4 regions of the Streptomyces sp. NPDC045846 genome follow, and region 4 is predicted to be linked to each of the others. Evidence: riboswitches for the same ligand, from Rfam matches in the RefSeq annotation. Region 4 holds a riboswitch; each other region holds the start of a gene.

Region 1 (4,203 bases), on a different contig from region 4:
ACGGCGGCCGGTGATTTACACGACCGCCGGATGGTGGAACGCCTGCACCGGCCGCAGCCGGGCCTTCGCCGCGGCCCATCCCCTCTGGCTCGCCCGGTACGCGAGCACGCCGGGCGCGCTGCCGGCGGGCTGGTCGTACTGGACGTTCTGGCAGTACGAGAACGGGAGCGGGAGCCTGCCGGGTGACCAGAATCTCTTCAACGGCACGTCCGAGCAGTTGAGGCGGTTCGCGGCCGGGCGGTGAACGGGCTCGCCGGCCCGGCGGGCGGCGAGAAGTGGCCACGGACACCATCGCGCCCGCCCCAGTTCATCTTCCGTTCACTCAGGTTACTTACGTTCGTCCAGCCACTGACGTCGAACGATTGCCTGGGTAAATGGAACACATCACGCTGCTGCTCGCGATTGTGATCGTGACAGCTCTCGTGTTCGATTTCACGAACGGTTTCCATGACACCGCCAACGCGATGGCCACCACCATCTCGACCGGCGCCCTGAAGCCCAAGACGGCGGTCGCCATGTCCGCCGCGCTCAACCTGGTCGGCGCGTTCCTGTCGGTGGAGGTCGCCAAGACGATCTCCGGCGGGATCATCGACGAGAAAGGCATCAGAACCGAGGTCATCTTCGCGGCCCTCGTCGGTGCCATCCTGTGGAACCTGCTGACCTGGCTGCTCGGGCTGCCGTCCAGCTCCTCGCACGCCCTGTTCGGCGGCCTCATCGGCGCCGCGGTCATGTCGGCCGGCTGGTCCTCGGTCAACGGCTCCACCGTCGTCACCAAGGTGCTGCTCCCCGCCGTCGCCGCCCCGATCGTCGCGGGCATCGCCGCGATGCTGGCCACCCGGCTGACGTACCGGATCAACCGGAACACCGACGAGAAGGCCACCGCCAAGGGCTACCGTGCGGGCCAGATCGCCTCGGCCGGCCTCGTCTCGCTCGCCCACGGCACCAACGACGCCCAGAAGACGATGGGCATCATCACCCTCGCCCTGGTGACCGGCGGCGTGCTGCACCCGGGCTCGAACCCCCCGCTGTGGGTCATCGTGTCGGCCGGTCTTGCCATCGCGATGGGCACCTACATCGGCGGCTGGCGCATCATCCGCACCATGGGCAAGGGCCTCACCGAGCTCCGCCCGCCGCAGGGCTTCGCCGCCCAGACCGGTGCCGCCACCGTCATCCTGGCCTCCTCGCACATCGGCTTCTCGCTCTCCACCACCCAGGTCTGCTCGGGCTCCGTCATGGGCGCGGGCCTCGGCCGCAAGGGCGGTGTGGTCCGCTGGTCCACCGCGACCCGCATGGCCGTCGCCTGGGTCCTGACGCTGCCGGCCGCCGCCCTGGTCGGCGCGGGTGCCGAGTTCCTCACCAAGCAGGGCCCCTGGGGCATCGTCGCCGTCGCCATCCTCCTGATCGCCGGTTCCGGCACCATCTGGAAGCTGTCGCGCCGCCAGCCGGTCGACCACCACAACGTCACCGCCGACGAGATCGGCGCGGCCTCCGAGGCCGAGCCCGCCGGCGTCGTCACCACCGCGATCGCCGCGGTCACCCCGCCCCCGACCGGCGCGGCCGTCGCGGCCACCGACCTCAAGGCCACGATCCAGGCCCCGGCCCCGGTGACCCCCGCCGACCCGCCCACCCCGGCGACGGTCTGACCCCGGTCCTCCGGCACAGCTAAGGAATCCTCATGCACATCGACTGGGCAGCTCTCGGCTCCGTCTTCGGCGTCAGCCTCGCGGTGACCGTCGGCCTGGTGGGCCTGTTCACCCTCGGCATCGTCGGCCTCAGCAAGCGCGAGGCGGCGGCATCCGGCACCGCCAGCGGCGCCCCGGCCGTGGCCCGCACCGGCGCGTACGCCTGCTTCGCGCTCTGCGCGGCGGCCGTGGCGTACGGGATCTATCTGATCGTCGCCTGACCCACAGGCACCATCCGAGCCGCCCTCCGGCCTGTGCCGGGGGGCGCTTCGCTGTGGCACCACCCACTCTCTCGCGCCGCAGGTCAACAGCAAGTTGACGGGTGTTCTCGCAGCGTGGTGGACTGCACCGGCCAGCTACGGCGGCAGAAGAGGAAGCCGGTGCGAATCCGGCGCGGTCCCGCCACTGTCACCGGGGAGTGATCCCCGTGAGCCAGGAACTCTCACCGCCGGTCACGTCGAACCAGGGCGCGGACACCCTGAGTGAGGACATACCGCCATGCGCGCCTGCCAGTTGAGACTTTCCGGACCTTCCCGCGACGCCCTGGCGGGCTGACCGCATGCGGGCCGATCGCACCTTCGCCTACGGCGCCACCGCCGGACTCCTCGGCGACCTCCTGCTCGGCGATCCACGCCGCGGGCATCCGGTCGCCGCGTTCGGCCGCGCGGCCGGCGCCGTCGAGCGCGTCCTGTGGCGCGACCACCGCGGCCGGGGCGCGCTGCACACCCTGCTGTGCGCGGGCGGCGCCGCGGGCGCCGCGGCCCTCCTCTCCCGCGCCGTACGGAACCGACCGGCCGCGTCCGTCGCGCTGACCGCCGCCGCCACCTGGGCCGTGGTGGGCGGCACCTCGCTCGGCCGCGAGGCGCGGGCGATCGGCGGCGCGCTCGCCGCGGGCGACGTGGAGGTGGCCCGGGAGCGCCTCCCGCACCTGTGCGGGCGCGACCCGCAGTCCCTGGACGCCGACGGCATCGCGCGGGCCGTCGTCGAGTCGGTCGCCGAGAACACCTCGGACGCCGTCGTCGGCGCCCTGGTGTGGGGCGCGCTCGCGGGAGTGCCGGGCCTCGTGGGCTTCCGGGCCGTCAACACGCTGGACGCGATGGTCGGGCACAAGTCGGCCAGGTACCGCAGGTACGGCTGGGCCTCGGCGCGCCTTGACGACGTGGCGGGCTGGCCGGGCGCCCGGCTCACCGCCGCGCTCGCCGCGCTGGCCGGCCCGGACACCAGGGGCGCGGTACGGGCCTGGCGGGCCGATGCCGCCCAGCATCCGAGCCCCAACGCGGGCCCCGTCGAGGCCGCGTTCGCGGGCGCTCTCGGCGTACGCCTGGGCGGCACGCTCTCCTACGCCGGACGCGTCGAGCACCGGCCGGTCCTGAACGGCCCGGGGCGGGCCGTGGAAGTCGCCGACATCGAACGGGCGGTACGGCTCTCGCGCACGGTGGGCTGGCTGACGCTGGCCACGGCCGTCGCGGCGAGGGCCGCTGTGAGGAAGGGACGTATATGGGTGGCGGGCTGCTGATCGCGGGCACGACCTCGGACGCGGGCAAGAGCGTCGTCACGGCCGGGATCTGCCGGTGGCTGGTCAGGCAGGGCGTCAAGGTCGCGCCGTTCAAGGGCCAGAACATGTCGCTGAACTCGTTCGTCACGCGCGAGGGCGCGGAGATCGGCCGGGCGCAGGCGATGCAGGCACAGGCGGCGCGCGTGGAGCCCACCGCGCTGATGAACCCCGTGCTGCTCAAGCCCGGGAGCGACCGCTCGAGCCAGGTCGTCCTCATGGGGAAGCCGGTGGGCGAGTTGAGCGCCCGCGGGTTCTTCGGCTCCGCCGACCCGTCCTCGGGCCGGGCCCTGCGCGGGGGCGGCCGGGAGGCGCTGCTCGGCACCGTCCTGGAGTGCCTGGAGGAGCTCCGGGGCACGTATGACGCCGTGATCTGCGAGGGGGCGGGCAGCCCGGCCGAGATCAATCTGCGGCGCACCGACATCGTCAACATGGGCATCGCGCGGGCCGCGCGGCTGCCCGTCGTGGTGGTCGGCGACATCGACCGCGGCGGGGTGTTCGCCTCGTTCTTCGGGACGACGGCGCTGCTGAGCCCCGAGGACCAGGCGCTGGTCGCCGGGTACGTCGTCAACAAGTTCCGGGGCGACGTCTCGCTCCTGGAGCCCGGCATCGAGATGCTGCGCGGCCTCACCGGCCGGCACACCTACGGGATCCTGCCGTACGCCCACGGCCTCGGCATCGACGAGGAGGACGGGCTCAGGGTGTCGATGCGCGGCGCCGTGCGCGAGTCCGTGGTGGCGCCGCCGGTCGGCGAGGACGTGCTGCGGGTCGCGGTGTGCGCGGTGCCGTTGATGTCCAACTTCACCGACGTGGACGCGCTCGCGGCCGAACCCGGGGTGGTCGTCCGCTTCGTGGACCGGCCCGAGGAGCTCGCCGACGCCGACCTCGTGGTGGTGCCGGGCACGCGCGGCACGGTGCGCGCCCTGGAGTGGCTGCGCGAGCGCGGCCTCGCGGCGGAGCTGGCGCGCC
Region 2 (4,203 bases), on a different contig from region 4:
GCCGTCACGGCGGTGCTCTCCAGCGGGTAGGGCAGGTAGGTGCGCCGGTCGGGATCGACGGCCAGTCGTCCGCCTGCCGGAGGCCGGGCCCGCTGCGCGCAGTCTCGGCGTTCGCAGATCCGGCAGCCCAGGCCGATCGGGGTGGCGGCGCGGGGGGTCGTCGAGCGCGACGCCCTCGGCGTAGACGAGCCAGTGGGCGCGGCGCAGTTCGCAGCCGAGGGCGACGGCGAACTCGGCGCGCGGGGCGTGATGGCCGAGAGCTGCGTGCGTGATGGTGCGCGCGACCCAGAAGTACCGCTTGCCGTCCGGCGTTTCGGCGGCCTGGGTCAGGACCCTTCCTGGTGCGAAGAACGCCTCGTACACCGTCCATAGGGGGCAGATGCTGCCGAGCCCGGAGAAGTAGAAGTCGGTCGCGGACTGTCGCTTGGAGATGTTCCCGGCGCGGTCGACGCGCAGGATGGAGAAGGGGGCGCCTCGCCGTCCGGTCCGCTGGAGGGCGCTGAGGCGGTGGCAGACCGTCTCGATGCCGACGCCGAAGCGGGCGGAGAGCAATTCGATGTCATGGCGCACCTGCTCGGCCGCCGTGTGAAAGGCGGTGTGGGGCATGAGGAGCGCGCCCCCGATGGACGTCCTCCGTACCGCGGTCAGCTGGTTCGGCGCCAAGGACCTGACCGAGGGCGACGGCACTCCTGCCGCAAACCGGGCCAAGTCCCTCACCCTGCTGGCCAAGTTGCCCACCGTGGCGGCGGCCGATCAGCGCCGCCACCGGGGCCTGGGCCCGATCCCGCCCGACATCCCTCGGGTATGCCGAGAACTTCTTCCACTTGTGCTTCGGGAGCGTGCCAGACCCGGACGTGGTGCGCTGCTTCGAGATCTCCCTCACGCTGTACGCCGAACACAGCTTCAACGCCTCGACGTTCACCGCCTGTGTGGTCACCTCCACTCTCTCGGACTCTCACAGCGCGGTCACCGCCGCCATCGGCGCGTTGAAGGGGCCCCTGCACGGAGGAGCCAACGAAGCCGTGGTGCACATGCTCCTGGGGATCGGTGACATCACCGAGCAGTTGGCCCACAACGCCCTGATCCGCCGTCGGTCTCGTACGACGGCCCGGATCATCGAGCGGTACCGGCCGGCCTGTCAGAGTGAGGACCCTGAGCCTCAAGTCGACCCGTGAGCTGCGCATTCGTGAGCAAGTGCGCAGGCTCGCCGTCCGGTGCGCCGATTTTGGAAAGGCTTGATTGACGGCCCCTGAGGTGAGCCATACTGTGCACTTGTAGTGAGGGCGTAAGGAAGCTGGTGGGATTCCAGCACGGTCGCGCCACTGTGAGTCCGCCACCGGAAGGTGGCAGGCGAGTCAGACACTGACCCCTCACTCCGCCCGTACAAGCAGAGGGACGCACGATCCCCGAAGGAGGGCTCGCCTTGAGCAGCATTTCCACATCCCCGCGCCCGGCATCCACGCCGGTCGTCCTGCCGGTCTCCAAGTCCGTTCTGTGGCTGGTCACCACCGCGCTGATCGCGCTGGCCGTCTACTACTTCGTCGGTGTCGACCAGGGCGCCGTGTCGGTGTTCGGCAACGACATGCACGTGCACGAGTTCGTCCACGACGCCCGCCACTTCCTCGGTTTCCCCTGCCACTGAGCCACCGGAACCCGGACGTACGGACAACTCGACATGGAAAAGAAGCTCATACTGCGCGGCGTACTCGCCGGCGCAGTCGCGGGCCTGCTCGCCTTCGTCTTCGCCCGGATCTTCGCCGAGCCGCAGATCGCCAAGGCCATCGACTACGAAAGCGGACGCGACGCGGCTCAGGAAGCGCTGGACAAGGCGGCCGGGCTGCACGCCGAGGCCGCAGGTCCCGATCTGTTCAGCCGCACCATCCAGGCCAACGTCGGCATCGGGGTCGGCATCATCTTCTTCGGTATGGCGATGGGCGCCCTGTTCGCCGTCGCCTACACCGTCTGCCTTGGCCGCACCGGCGGACTGCGCGCCCGCAACCTGGCACTGCTTGTCGCAGGCGGCGGATTCCTCGGCATGTATCTGGTGCCGTTCCTGAAGTACCCGGCGAACCCGCCCGCGATCGGCCACGAGGAGACCATCCAGCAACGCAGCGGCCTGTATCTCATCATGGTCGTCTGCTCCGTGGCCTTCCTGGCCGGAGCCGTCTACCTGGGCAAGCGGCTCCAAGCCCGATTCGGCAACTGGAACGCCAGCCTCCTCGCCGGGGCGGCGTTCATCGTGGCCATCGGCATCGTCATGCTGGTCCTGCCCCAGCTCGGTCACCTCTCGTTCAACAAGGCCAACTACGGCAACCATCCCACCGAGACCCCGCTGCCGCTGACGGACCCGAAGGGCAACATCGTCTTCCCGGGCTTCCCCGCCGACGTGTTGTACGCCTTCCGCTTCTACTCGCTCGGCGCGCAGCTCATTCTCTGGACGGCCCTCGGCCTGATCTTCGGTCCGCTGGCGGAACGCCTGCTCAAGCCCGTCAGCCCGGATACCTCCGCTCCCTCACCGGAGTCGGACCCCGTCCCGGCATGACCGGCCCCACCACCAGCGCGGTGATCGAGGAGATCACCGCGCTCGGCCCGTTCTTCGCCCTGCAGACGCACCCGCCCGGGTCACAACTGTCCGAGCCCTGGCAGCCACTGTCCCGTCAACTGATCGAAACTCGCGTGAGCGGCATTCGAGAGTGGCTGGCCGGCGCAGGCGGACAGCCACCGGACGCGGTCGAGACACGGGTCGCGGCTTCCGTGACCCACCTCGGACTTGCCGCCCGGCTGGTCTCACCTCCGCTGGCCGCCGCGGTCCTGCACGGCGTGGTTCTCGCCCCAAAACTCGCGGATCTGCGGTGGCAGCCCGTGATCGGCGGTCCCATTCCGCTCTCACTGCCTGCCGACGTCTTCACGGCCGGCAGCGAAGAATCGCTTCCGCGTCTCGCCGACGAACTGAGCAGTCGGCTGCTGGACGGGCCCCTTCGTGAACTCGCCGACGCCATCGGGCAGTTCTCGGTGTCCCAGCACATCCTGTCCGGGAACGTCGCCTCGGCTGTCAACGGGGCGGTCACCATGATCACCGCCTGCCGCCAGGACGTCTCCGCACGGGCCCGTGCCCTCGCCGACCGCCTCCTGCGGCAGTCTCCCCTGCGCGGCGCGAGCACCGCGGATCCCGACACGGGATTCCGGCGCCGCAGCTGCTGCCTGATCTACCGCGCCGCCCCCGGCGGCCGTGGACCCAAGTGCGGGGATTGCGTCCTGTCCAGCTGACCCGGCCGCTCACCCTGCCTTCACACCCGAAAAGGAAACGCCGTGAGCCGACGCCCCGAGCCCCGAAGAATCGCCCTGGACGGCGCCCCGGTCGTCGCCCTCACCCCACACGAATACGAGCGTCTGCTCCTGGCACGCCGTCAGCTCGGCGGCCAGAGCACACGTATGAGCGCCCTGAACCGGGACTTAACCTTGGCCGCCGGCCTGCTGGAAGAGACCCGGGCAGAACTCTGCGGCTCAGCCGGTCCTGACGGCGCGTGTGCCGCCGGGCGGTTCGGACAGGACGGGGCTCGCCTCTGCTGCCGGATCAGCGCCCTGCTCGACTCCGCCCGGTTCGCCGCACTCTCACGCCCGTCCAGCTCGACCGCCGGCGGTCGAAAGCCGCAGTGACGGACTGTTGGGGCGCGGGACCGGGTGCCTCCTTCGGATCCCGCCTTGGCACACTGGCCGCATGAGTACGGAGCAGCGAGCAATCCTCGTCGTCGGCATCGGAGCGGGCAATCCCGACCACCTGACCCTTGAGGCAGTGAAGGCGATCCGCCGTGCCGATGTCTTCTTCGTCGTCGGCAAGGGCCCCCGCAAGGCCTCCCTGACCGACCTGCGCCACCGGATGATCGAGGAGCACGCGCAGGGACCGTACCGCGTGGTGGAGGTCGACGACCCGAGCCGCGAGCGGCGGCCGATGGACCGGGCCGACTACGCCGCGGCCGTCCAGGACTGGCGCATACGGCGCGGGGAGATCTTCGAGCGGGCGATGCGTGAGGAGATGACGGAAGGAGAGACGGGCGCCTTCCTCGTCTGGGGCGACCCGTCCCTCTACGACAGCACGCTCGGGATTCTTGCGGACATCGCGGATCGCGGCGCGCTCTCGATCGCAGTCGACGTGATCCCGGGCATCACCAGTGTCGCGTCGCTGACGGCTCGGCACCGCATCCC
Region 3 (4,203 bases), on a different contig from region 4:
GGCGTCCCGGGCGATGAGCGCCGAGCGGCGCACCCTGAGTCTGCTGCGCTGGTTCGTGATCGACAAGGACACCGCCGACCAGCTGCGCTCGTGCACGATGGCCGAGTTCCTGCTGGAGCGCTACCGGGCGATCGGGCGGCGGGTGGACGCCGCGACCGACAGGGCCGTGCACCAGGGCGCGCGCTACTCGGTCGTCGGGGCGCTGGCGGGCGGGGTCGCGGCCGGGGTGGTGTGGGCGGCGCTCGCCTATCTGCTCGGCTCGGGGCGGATGTCGGTGGCCTCGGCGGGCACCGCGGTGTTCGCGCTGCGTACGGTCGCCTCCTCGCTGCGGGGCGTCGTCGGCTACGGGACGCGGCTCTTTCGGACCGGGCTCTACCTGGACGACTGGGCGGAGTTCATCGAGGAGGCCGGCGGCCACCGGATGGCGCGCGGCACGCTGGCGCCGGCCGCCCCCGAGGTCGTACGGGCCGAGTCGCTGACGTACCGCTATCCCGGCAGCGAACGGCCCGCCCTGGAGAAGGTGACGGTCCAGGTGCGCAGGGGCGAGGTGCTGGCGCTCGTCGGCGAGAACGGGTCCGGCAAGACCACGCTCAGCAAGCTGCTCACCGGGCTCTATCTGCCCAGCGAGGGGGCGGTGACCTGGGACGGGGTCGCGGTGGAGCGGTGCGATCCGCTGGCGCTGTGGCAGCAGACCGCCGTCGTGCCGCAGGGCTTCGCGCACTGGCCGATGTCCGCGCGCGACAACATCACGCTCGGGCAGCCGCACGGCGGCGACGAGGCGGTGCGCCGGGCCGCCGCCCACTCCGGCGCCGCGGAGGTCGTCGACGGGCTGCGCAGCGGTCTTGACACGCTGCTCGCCCGGGAGTGGTTCGGCGGCGTGGAGCTGTCCGGCGGGCAGTGGCAGCGGATCGCCATCGCGCGGGCCTTCCACCGCCCGGCCGGGCTGCTCGTGATGGACGAGCCCACGAGCGCGCTCGACGCCCGCGCCGAGCACCGCATCTTCACCGGGCTGCGCACCGTCGCGCGGGACCGGGCGGTGGTCCTGGTGACGCACCGCCTCGCCAACGTCGCGGTCGCCGACCGCATCGTGGTCCTCGACCGGGGCCGGGTCCTCCAGGAGGGCACCTTCGCCGAACTGGTCGCCGCCGAGGGCCTGTTCAGGGAGTTGTGGCTGTTGCAGAACGACCGGGGGGTGCCGGGGCCGCGCGCGGGTGCGTGAGCCCCGGGAGCCTCAGGCCCCGGTCCGGGCCCACTTCTGCTCGACCTTGCCGAGCCGCCAGTACGCCAGCGCGATCGCCCACACCACGACGAACAGGCCGACGATGACGAAGCCGACGTTGTCCAGGTTGAGGTCCGCGATCCAGCCGCTGACCGGGTCGGTGAGGTCGAACTTCTCGTGCAGCACGCCGACGAGTTCGATGGTGCCGATGAAGAAGGCCACCGCGATCGACAGGCCGGTGATGGTGAGGTTGTAGTAGACCTTGCGGACGGGGTTGGAGAACGCCCACTGGTAGGCGAAGTTCATGAAGGTGCCGTCCAGGGTGTCGAACAGGCTCATCCCCGCCGCGAACAGCAGGGGCAGGCACAGGATCGCGTACCAGGGCAGTCCGGCGGCGGCGCCCGTGCCGGCCATCACCATCAGGGTGACCTCGGTGGCGGTGTCGAAGCCGAGGCCGAAGAGGAAGCCGAGCGGGAACATCTGGCCGGGCCGGGAGATGGACTTGGTGAAGCGGCCCAGGATGCGGTTCATGAAGCCCCGCGAGTCCAGGTGCGCTTCGAGTTCCTTCTCGTCGTACGCGCCCGCGCGCATCGCCCGGAACACCTTCAGGATGCCGAACAGGGCGACCAGGTTGAGGGCGGCGATCAGGTAGAGGAAGGAGCCGGACGCGGTGGTTCCGACGACGCCGAGCACCTGGTGGGCGCGCGAGTCCTCGTTCATCAGGGTGCCCGCGAGCTGCGCGCCTCCGGCCACCAGGCCCGCCATGACGACCACGACGCTGGAGTGGCCGAGGGCGAACCAGAAGCCCACGGAGACCGGCCGCTTGCCGTCGGCCATCAGCTTGCGGGTGGTGTTGTCGATGGCGGCGATGTGGTCGGCGTCGAAGGCGTGCCGCATGCCGAGGGTGTAGGCGGTGATGCCGAGGCCGATGCCGTAGGTCTTGGTGCCCACGGCGTAGTGCTCGGGGGCCACGAGCAGGAACAGCACGCCGAAGGCGACGACGTGGAGGGCGGCTATCACCGTGAGGAGGACGGCGGTTCGGACGGTGTCCTCGCGCCGCCAGTGGAAGGACGGCGCGGCGGCGCCGGGCTCGGCGGACGTGCGAACGGGCAGGGTCATGCGGGTCACGCTCCAGCACCTCGTGGATCACTTCGTGAGATGCCGCGGCCGGTCTCCTGGCTGACGGGTGGGTGCGGCCGCCCGGCCTTCCCAGCCAGGTGGATCCTGGCCAGTGGCGTCGCGAGGGGACGGCAGCTCCCCGGCAGCCGGGGAACCCGATCACAGTGGCGAGGGCCGCTCCGGTTTCACACCGGTCTTCCCGAACACCACGGCCCGGTCACCCTAGACGCCGACGACTCGCCTGCCTACCTGCACAGCTGTGCAGGTATCGAAGATCACACGGGGCATCGCGGCGCCCTGCTGCGAGGATGCGGGCATGCATCTCGTCCCCGCCGAGCGCGTCGGCCACCGCACCATCGACGGACACCGGGTCTGCGACGCCATCGCGGCCATCGGTGACCCGGACCGGGTGCGGGCCTGGGCCGACCGGTTCTCCCTGCTCGCCGACGCCAACCGGCTCGCGCTGCTGCTCGCCCTGCACCGGGCCGGGCCGCTCGCCGTCTCCGACCTGGCGGTGGCGACGGGCATGCGCGACCCGGCCGTCTCGCAGGCCCTGCGGCTGCTGCGGGCGGCCGGGGCGGTCATGGGTGAGAAGGAGGGGCGGGTGGTGCGCTACCGCGTGGTCGACGAGGCGACCGCTCGCCTCCTCGACGCGTACGCGGCGGACGTACGCGGTTAGCGGTACCGGTACCGGCGTGCCCGACTCGTGCCGACGGCTTCCCGCCGGCACGAGTCGGGCCGGGCGCGGTCAGCGCCCGTCGTAGATCAGCGCACGCACCATGCGGCACGTCGTCTCCGACGGCGGGTGCACTCCGATGAGCGCGGCCACGGTGCGTATCGTGCGGTCGGGCGCCTGCTCGGGCCGGTAGACCCCCGTATCGAGCAGGGCGATGGCCAGGCGCATGGCCTTCAGGCGCCGGTTGTGGGACTCGTACCACACGCGCGGACGCCCGGCGGGCAGCGGGACCTTGCGAAGGGGCTGGAGGGACAGCTGTTTCGGGGCGTGCGAGGTGAGTACGGCAGCGGTCATGGGCATCCTCCTGGGCAGTCGGGAACCCTCACTTACTGCCTCCATTTTACTGGGGGGCACTGACAATCGGCCCTGGCCAGCGGGGCTTTGGGGGCTCGGCGCGGGTAGCCTGGCGGCATGGAGATCTGGATCAACCCGGCCTGTTCGAAGTGCCGCGGCGCGATGAGTCTGCTCGACGCGGAGGGCGCCGAGTACACGGTGCGGCGCTACCTGGAGGACGTGCCCTCCCCCGACGAGATCCGGGCCGTGCTCGACCGGCTCGGCCTCGAACCGTGGGACATCACCCGCACCCAGGAGGACGCCGCCAAGGAGCTGGGCGTCAAGGACTGGCCGCGTAACGCGGACGCGCGCGAGCGCTGGGTGACGGCGCTCGCCGAGCATCCGAAGCTCATCCAGCGCCCGATCATCACGGCGGACGACGGCACGGCCGTGGTGGGCCGCACCGACGAGGCCGTACGCAAGGCCCTGTCGCGCTAGTCCCGGCCGAGCCGCGCCTCGGCGTCGGCCAGCAACTCGGTTATCCGCGCCCCGAACCGTACGTCGCAGGGGTGCGCCACCCCCGTGCGGGCCGCCTCAAGCAGGGCGTCGAGCGCCCCGGCGAACGCGTCGAGCGCGCCGCCCCATTCGGGCATCACCGCGGCGCCCGCCGCGCCCAGCAGGGAGACCTCGACGCCCGCGGCGGCCGGCGGCGCGGTGAAGCTCAGGTCGGCGGTGCTGGAGGCGCCCGAGGCGTGCCGCAGGACCAGGTGGGCGGTGTCGCCGGGGCCCGCGGCGGCCGTCAGCGAGGTCACCTCGCCGAGCACCCCGGCGAGCACGGCGAGCGCGTGCGGGCCGA
Region 4 (4,203 bases):
AGGTCGTTGACCTCGTCGCGCAGGGCCAGGGCGACCTGGTGGGCGGTGTCGGCGAGCGGCTGGTCGTCGCGGACGAAGGACCACGCGAGCATGGTGACCGGTCCCGTGAGCATGCCCTTGACGGGACGGCCGGTGAGGGACTGGGCGTACGCCGTCCAGCGGACCGTCATCGGTTCCGGCCGGGAGATGTCGCCCGCCAGGACCGGCGGGCGGACGTAGCGGGTGCCGTACGACTGGACCCAGCCGTGCTGCGTGGTGAGGCAGCCGGTGAGCCGTTCGGCGAAGTACTGGACCATGTCGTTGCGTTCGGGCTCACCGTGCACCAGGACGTCGATGCCGGTCTTCTCCTGGAAGGAGACCACCTCGCGGATCTCGGCCTCGATGCGCTCCTCGTACGCGCCGGCCCCGATGCGTCCGGCGCGCAGGTCGGCGCGGGCGGTGCGCAGTTCTCCGGTCTGCGGGAACGAGCCGATCGTCGTCGTGGGCAGCGGCGGCAGCCGCAGCTGGGCGTGCTGGGCGGCGGCCCGGTGTGCGTACGGATGGGCGCGGTGGGTGTCGGCGTCGGTGACGGCGGCGGCCCGGGCGCGCACCGCCGGGTCCCTGGTGACGGCCGAGGCGGCGCGGGAGGCCAAGTCGGCCCGGTTGGCGGCGAGTTCGGCGGTGATCGCGCCCGTTCCGCCGGTCAGGCCGCGGGCCAGGGTGACGATTTCGGCCGTCTTCTGCCGGGCGAACGCGAGCCAGCGGCCGATCTGCGGCTCGATGCCGCGTTCGGCGGCCGCGTCGAGCGGGACGTGGAGCAGCGAGCAGGAGGCGGCGACGTCCACCCGGTCGGCGAGGCCGAGCAGCGTGGCCAGGGTGGACAGCGACCTCTCCAGGTCGTTGATCCATACGTTGCGTCCGTCGACCACCCCCGCCACGAGCCGCTTGCCGGGGAGCCCGCCGACCGCGGCGAGGTCGGCGAGGTTCGCGGCGGCGGGCCCGGTGAAGTCCAGGGCGAGCCCCTCGACGGGTGACTTGGCGAGCACCGCGAGCGCCTCGCCGAGCCGGTCGAAGTAGGAGGCGACCAGGAGCTTGGGGCGGTCGGTGAGGGTGCCGAGCTCGCGATAGGCGCGGGCGGCGGCGTTCAGCTCGGCGGGGGTGCGGTCCTGCACGAGAGCGGGCTCGTCCAGCTGCACCCAGGCGGCACCCGCCGCCCGCAGATCGGCCAGCACCCGCGCGTACACGGGCAGCAGCCGGTCCAGGAGGGTCAGCGGCTGGAAGTCGTCGGCCACCCCGGGGGCGGGCTTGGCCAGCAGGAGGTAGGTCACCGGACCCACGAGCACGGGGCGCGGAGCGTGTCCGAGTGCGAGGGCCTCTTCGAGTTGCCCGACCTGCCGGGAGGAGTCCGCGGTGAACACGGTGTCGGGGCCCAACTCCGGCACCAGATAGTGGTAGTTCGTGTTGAACCACTTCGTCATCTCCAGCGGCGCCGCGTCCTGGGTGCCGCGCGCCATGGCGAAGTAGCCGTCGAGGGCGCATCCGCCGCCCTCGGCGGACCGGGAGACCGGGGAGCGGTCGGCCGAGGCGGCGGCGCGGTGGCGCTCGGGGATCGCGCCCACCATGACGGTGGTGTCGAGGACATGGTCGTAGTACGAGAAGTCGCCGGTGGGCACTTCGGTGATCCCGGCGGAGGCCAGTTCCCGCCAGTTGGTGCGGCGCAGTTCGGCGGCGGTGCGCCGCAGTTCGTCGGCGCCGACGCGGCCCTTCCAGTAACCCTCGACGGCCTTCTTCAGTTCCCGGTTCGGGCCTTGCCGGGGGTAGCCGTACACGGTGGCGTGGGTCTCGGCGGCTGTGGGCTCGGTTGCCACGAGTCTCTCCTTCGCGAGCTCTTCGGTGGAGCGAACCCGGGACCGGGCGAAGGCGCGAAGGGACGACGGACCGAAAGGCGCGGCGCATGTGCCGTCACCGTCGGTGCGTACGCCGACCCGCCCTCGAGGTCACCGGGATCTCCGCGCGCGATCGGTCGCGCACGGGCAGTGGCAGGTCTTCGGACTCGCGGGCACGCCTCGTGACGTACGAGGCATCTACTGGCCGTCGCTTCCCAGGCCCGGCCGGGCCCAGTGCGTATGACGGCGGTCGTTCCCGCTCACCGCTGCGGGGCAGTCCCGGATTCCCACCGGGTTCCCTCTTGCGACGCATCCCGCCTGGCGGACGGGGCGAACCAGCTGCACCAGCAGCCTAGATGCTCGACCGGCGCCCCGGGAACCGCATTTCGGCGGCCCGCGCGGTGAGCTGCGGCACGTGGCGGCCCTGGCGGCGCCACACCGCGCGTCCGGCGCCGGTCAGCGGCTCCCGGTGAGGACCCGGCGGGCCAGGGTGAGTGCCGGGTCGCGGCCGTGGGCGAGGTCGTCCTCGGTGAAGACGGGGGTGCGCAACTGGGGCGGGATGCCCGGGCCGTCGAAGCTGTGGCCGGCGCGGTCGAGGTACTTCTCGTTGGGCAGGACGGCCGCCCAGTCCTTGGCCAGGGGGCGGAACAGGACGTCGGAGAAGACTCCCTGAGTGTTCTCGCCGATGCGGGTCACCCGGGGTGCGCGGCCCATCAGCGCCTGCGTGAACGTCTCCGCGGCGCTGACGGAACTCCCGCTCGTGAGCAGCGCCACGGGCCCGGTCCAGCGCGGGGCCGGGGCGGGGTGCACGACGATCGGCTGCGGGCGGGTGTAGCGGGCCGGATCGTCGGGGCCGTCGCGGGCGACCTTCGTGTAGGCCGTGTACGCGCGGTCGGTGAGGCGCGCGGCGATCCGCAGGCCGAGCGCGTCGGAGCCGCCTCCGTTGAGACGGCAGTCGATCACCAGGCCGCGCGGTCGGGCCGCGGGGGCGCCGGGCGGGATCAACGCGTCCAGGGCCCGGTCGAGTTCGGCCGCCTGCTGCTGGTAGCTGTCCCCGGCGGCGTACCCCTCGAAGGAGTCGATCCTCAGGTAGCCGACCCGGTCGGGGAGTTCGCCGACGACGAGCTTGCCCTGGCCGAACGTCCGCACGGGGGCCACGAGTTGGCGGGCTACGGCCTCGGCCGCCCGCCCGCGCAGCTCCGGGGTCGGCACCCTGGTTCCGGGCCGCAGCCCGAAGTAGACGGTCCTGCCCTCGTGGATCAGCGCCGTGTGGGCGTCGTGCAGCGGGCGGATCATGTCGGTGAGGATCCGCTGGAGCTCCGCGTCGGTGGTGCCCGGCGTGACGAGGGGGCGGTAACGGTCGCGGACCGCCTGCCAGTTGACGCCCTTGGCGGCGAAGAAGGGGTAGTTCTCCGCGAAGGTGGCCCAGAAGCGGTCGAACACCGCGAGCGGCCCCTCCTCCGCGGGCCGCCGGCACCGCTCGGGCAGGGCGGGCAGCCGCTTCAGATGACGTACGCCCGCCGCGTCGTCGGGCGCGAGGACGGCGTGCCCGTGCCCGTCGGGGGTGACCGTCATCGTCGCGACCGGGCCCTCGCCGTAGCGGGTCGCACCGGCCGGTCCCGGGGCGCCGACCTGGTCGGCGGTGACGGCGCCCGGCAGACAGCTGACCCGGGTCGTGTCGTACGTGGCGAGCTTCCCGTTCCCGATCGTCACCAGGGTGCCGTAACCGTCCATGCGCCACACCCCGTCCAGCGGCCCGCGCCCGGACGGGGCCGCGGACGCCGTACCGGCCGCCGTGACCGCCAGGGCGAGGGCCAGCGAGAGCGCCGCCGCCCGGGACGACATCCGTACACGCACCATGTGTGAGCCCCTCCCCGTGCCAAACCGACGATAGCGGCGGCCCCCGCCGTGGACATCGCCCACACGGGTCGACCCCGCCCTCCTTGAGCAGGAGCGATCCGTGGTGGAACGGAACGTGAGGAGGATGGACACCCTAGGCTTCCCTCTGGCATCCGGCCCCCGATCCCAGGAGCGCGCACCGTGTTCGACCTTGCACCGGAGTACCCGTACCCCGACGGCCACCGGCCCGACGAGGCGCCCGCGCCGCACGCGCTGCTCGCGCCCGTGACCGGCTTCCTGGGCACCTGGTACGGCCGGGGCGAAGGCGGATATCCCACCCTCGCCGGGGACTTCGCGTACGCGCAGGAGGTCACCTTCAGCCACGACGGCCGCCCCTTCCTGCGGTACGAGGCCCGCGCCTGGCTGCTCGACGAGGACGGCGCGCCCCTGCGGCCCTCGGCGCGCGAGAGCGGCTGGTGGCGGCTCCAGGCCGACGGCC

What was found. A riboswitch is a leader RNA that binds a small molecule or an ion and turns the genes downstream of it on or off. The one in region 4 is predicted to bind cobalamin.
Region 1: another riboswitch for cobalamin. It lies ahead of AC07F3_RS28720 (cobalamin biosynthesis protein); the one in region 4 lies ahead of metE (5-methyltetrahydropteroyltriglutamate--homocysteine S-methyltransferase).
Region 2: another riboswitch for cobalamin. It lies ahead of AC07F3_RS34225 (CbtB domain-containing protein); the one in region 4 lies ahead of metE (5-methyltetrahydropteroyltriglutamate--homocysteine S-methyltransferase).
Region 3: another riboswitch for cobalamin. It lies ahead of nicT (Nickel transporter NicT); the one in region 4 lies ahead of metE (5-methyltetrahydropteroyltriglutamate--homocysteine S-methyltransferase).

Annotation. Positions count from the first base shown of each region.
Region 1 is NZ_JBWKKJ010000010.1:371,008-375,210, reverse strand. It holds gene AC07F3_RS28735 (lysozyme) at 1-244, shown strand, start outside; gene AC07F3_RS28730 (inorganic phosphate transporter) at 375-1,643, shown strand; gene AC07F3_RS28725 (hypothetical protein) at 1,676-1,903, shown strand; cobalamin riboswitch at 2,005-2,143, shown strand; gene AC07F3_RS28720 (cobalamin biosynthesis protein) at 2,242-3,198, shown strand; gene AC07F3_RS28715 (cobyric acid synthase) at 3,180-4,203, shown strand, end outside.
Region 2 is NZ_JBWKKJ010000015.1:172,362-176,564, reverse strand. It holds partial or broken gene AC07F3_RS34235 (helix-turn-helix domain-containing protein) at 18-708, opposite strand; partial or broken gene AC07F3_RS34230 (citrate/2-methylcitrate synthase) at 620-1,052, shown strand; cobalamin riboswitch at 1,236-1,385, shown strand; gene AC07F3_RS34225 (CbtB domain-containing protein) at 1,424-1,642, shown strand; gene AC07F3_RS34220 (CbtA family protein) at 1,676-2,542, shown strand; gene AC07F3_RS34215 ((2Fe-2S)-binding protein) at 2,539-3,267, shown strand; gene cobF (precorrin-6A synthase (deacetylating)) at 3,719-4,203, shown strand, end outside.
Region 3 is NZ_JBWKKJ010000002.1:886,895-891,097, reverse strand. It holds gene AC07F3_RS08890 (ABC transporter ATP-binding protein) at 1-1,219, shown strand, start outside; gene nicT (Nickel transporter NicT) at 1,232-2,338, opposite strand; cobalamin riboswitch at 2,368-2,564, opposite strand; gene AC07F3_RS08880 (metalloregulator ArsR/SmtB family transcription factor) at 2,655-3,017, shown strand; gene AC07F3_RS08875 (hypothetical protein) at 3,087-3,368, opposite strand; gene AC07F3_RS08870 (arsenate reductase family protein) at 3,486-3,845, shown strand; gene AC07F3_RS08865 (Gfo/Idh/MocA family protein) at 3,842-4,203, opposite strand, start outside.
Region 4 is NZ_JBWKKJ010000001.1:954,063-958,265, forward strand. It holds gene metE (5-methyltetrahydropteroyltriglutamate--homocysteine S-methyltransferase) at 1-1,847, opposite strand, end outside; cobalamin riboswitch at 2,001-2,221, opposite strand; gene AC07F3_RS04235 (S41 family peptidase) at 2,322-3,725, opposite strand; gene AC07F3_RS04240 (heme-binding beta-barrel domain-containing protein) at 3,906-4,203, shown strand, end outside.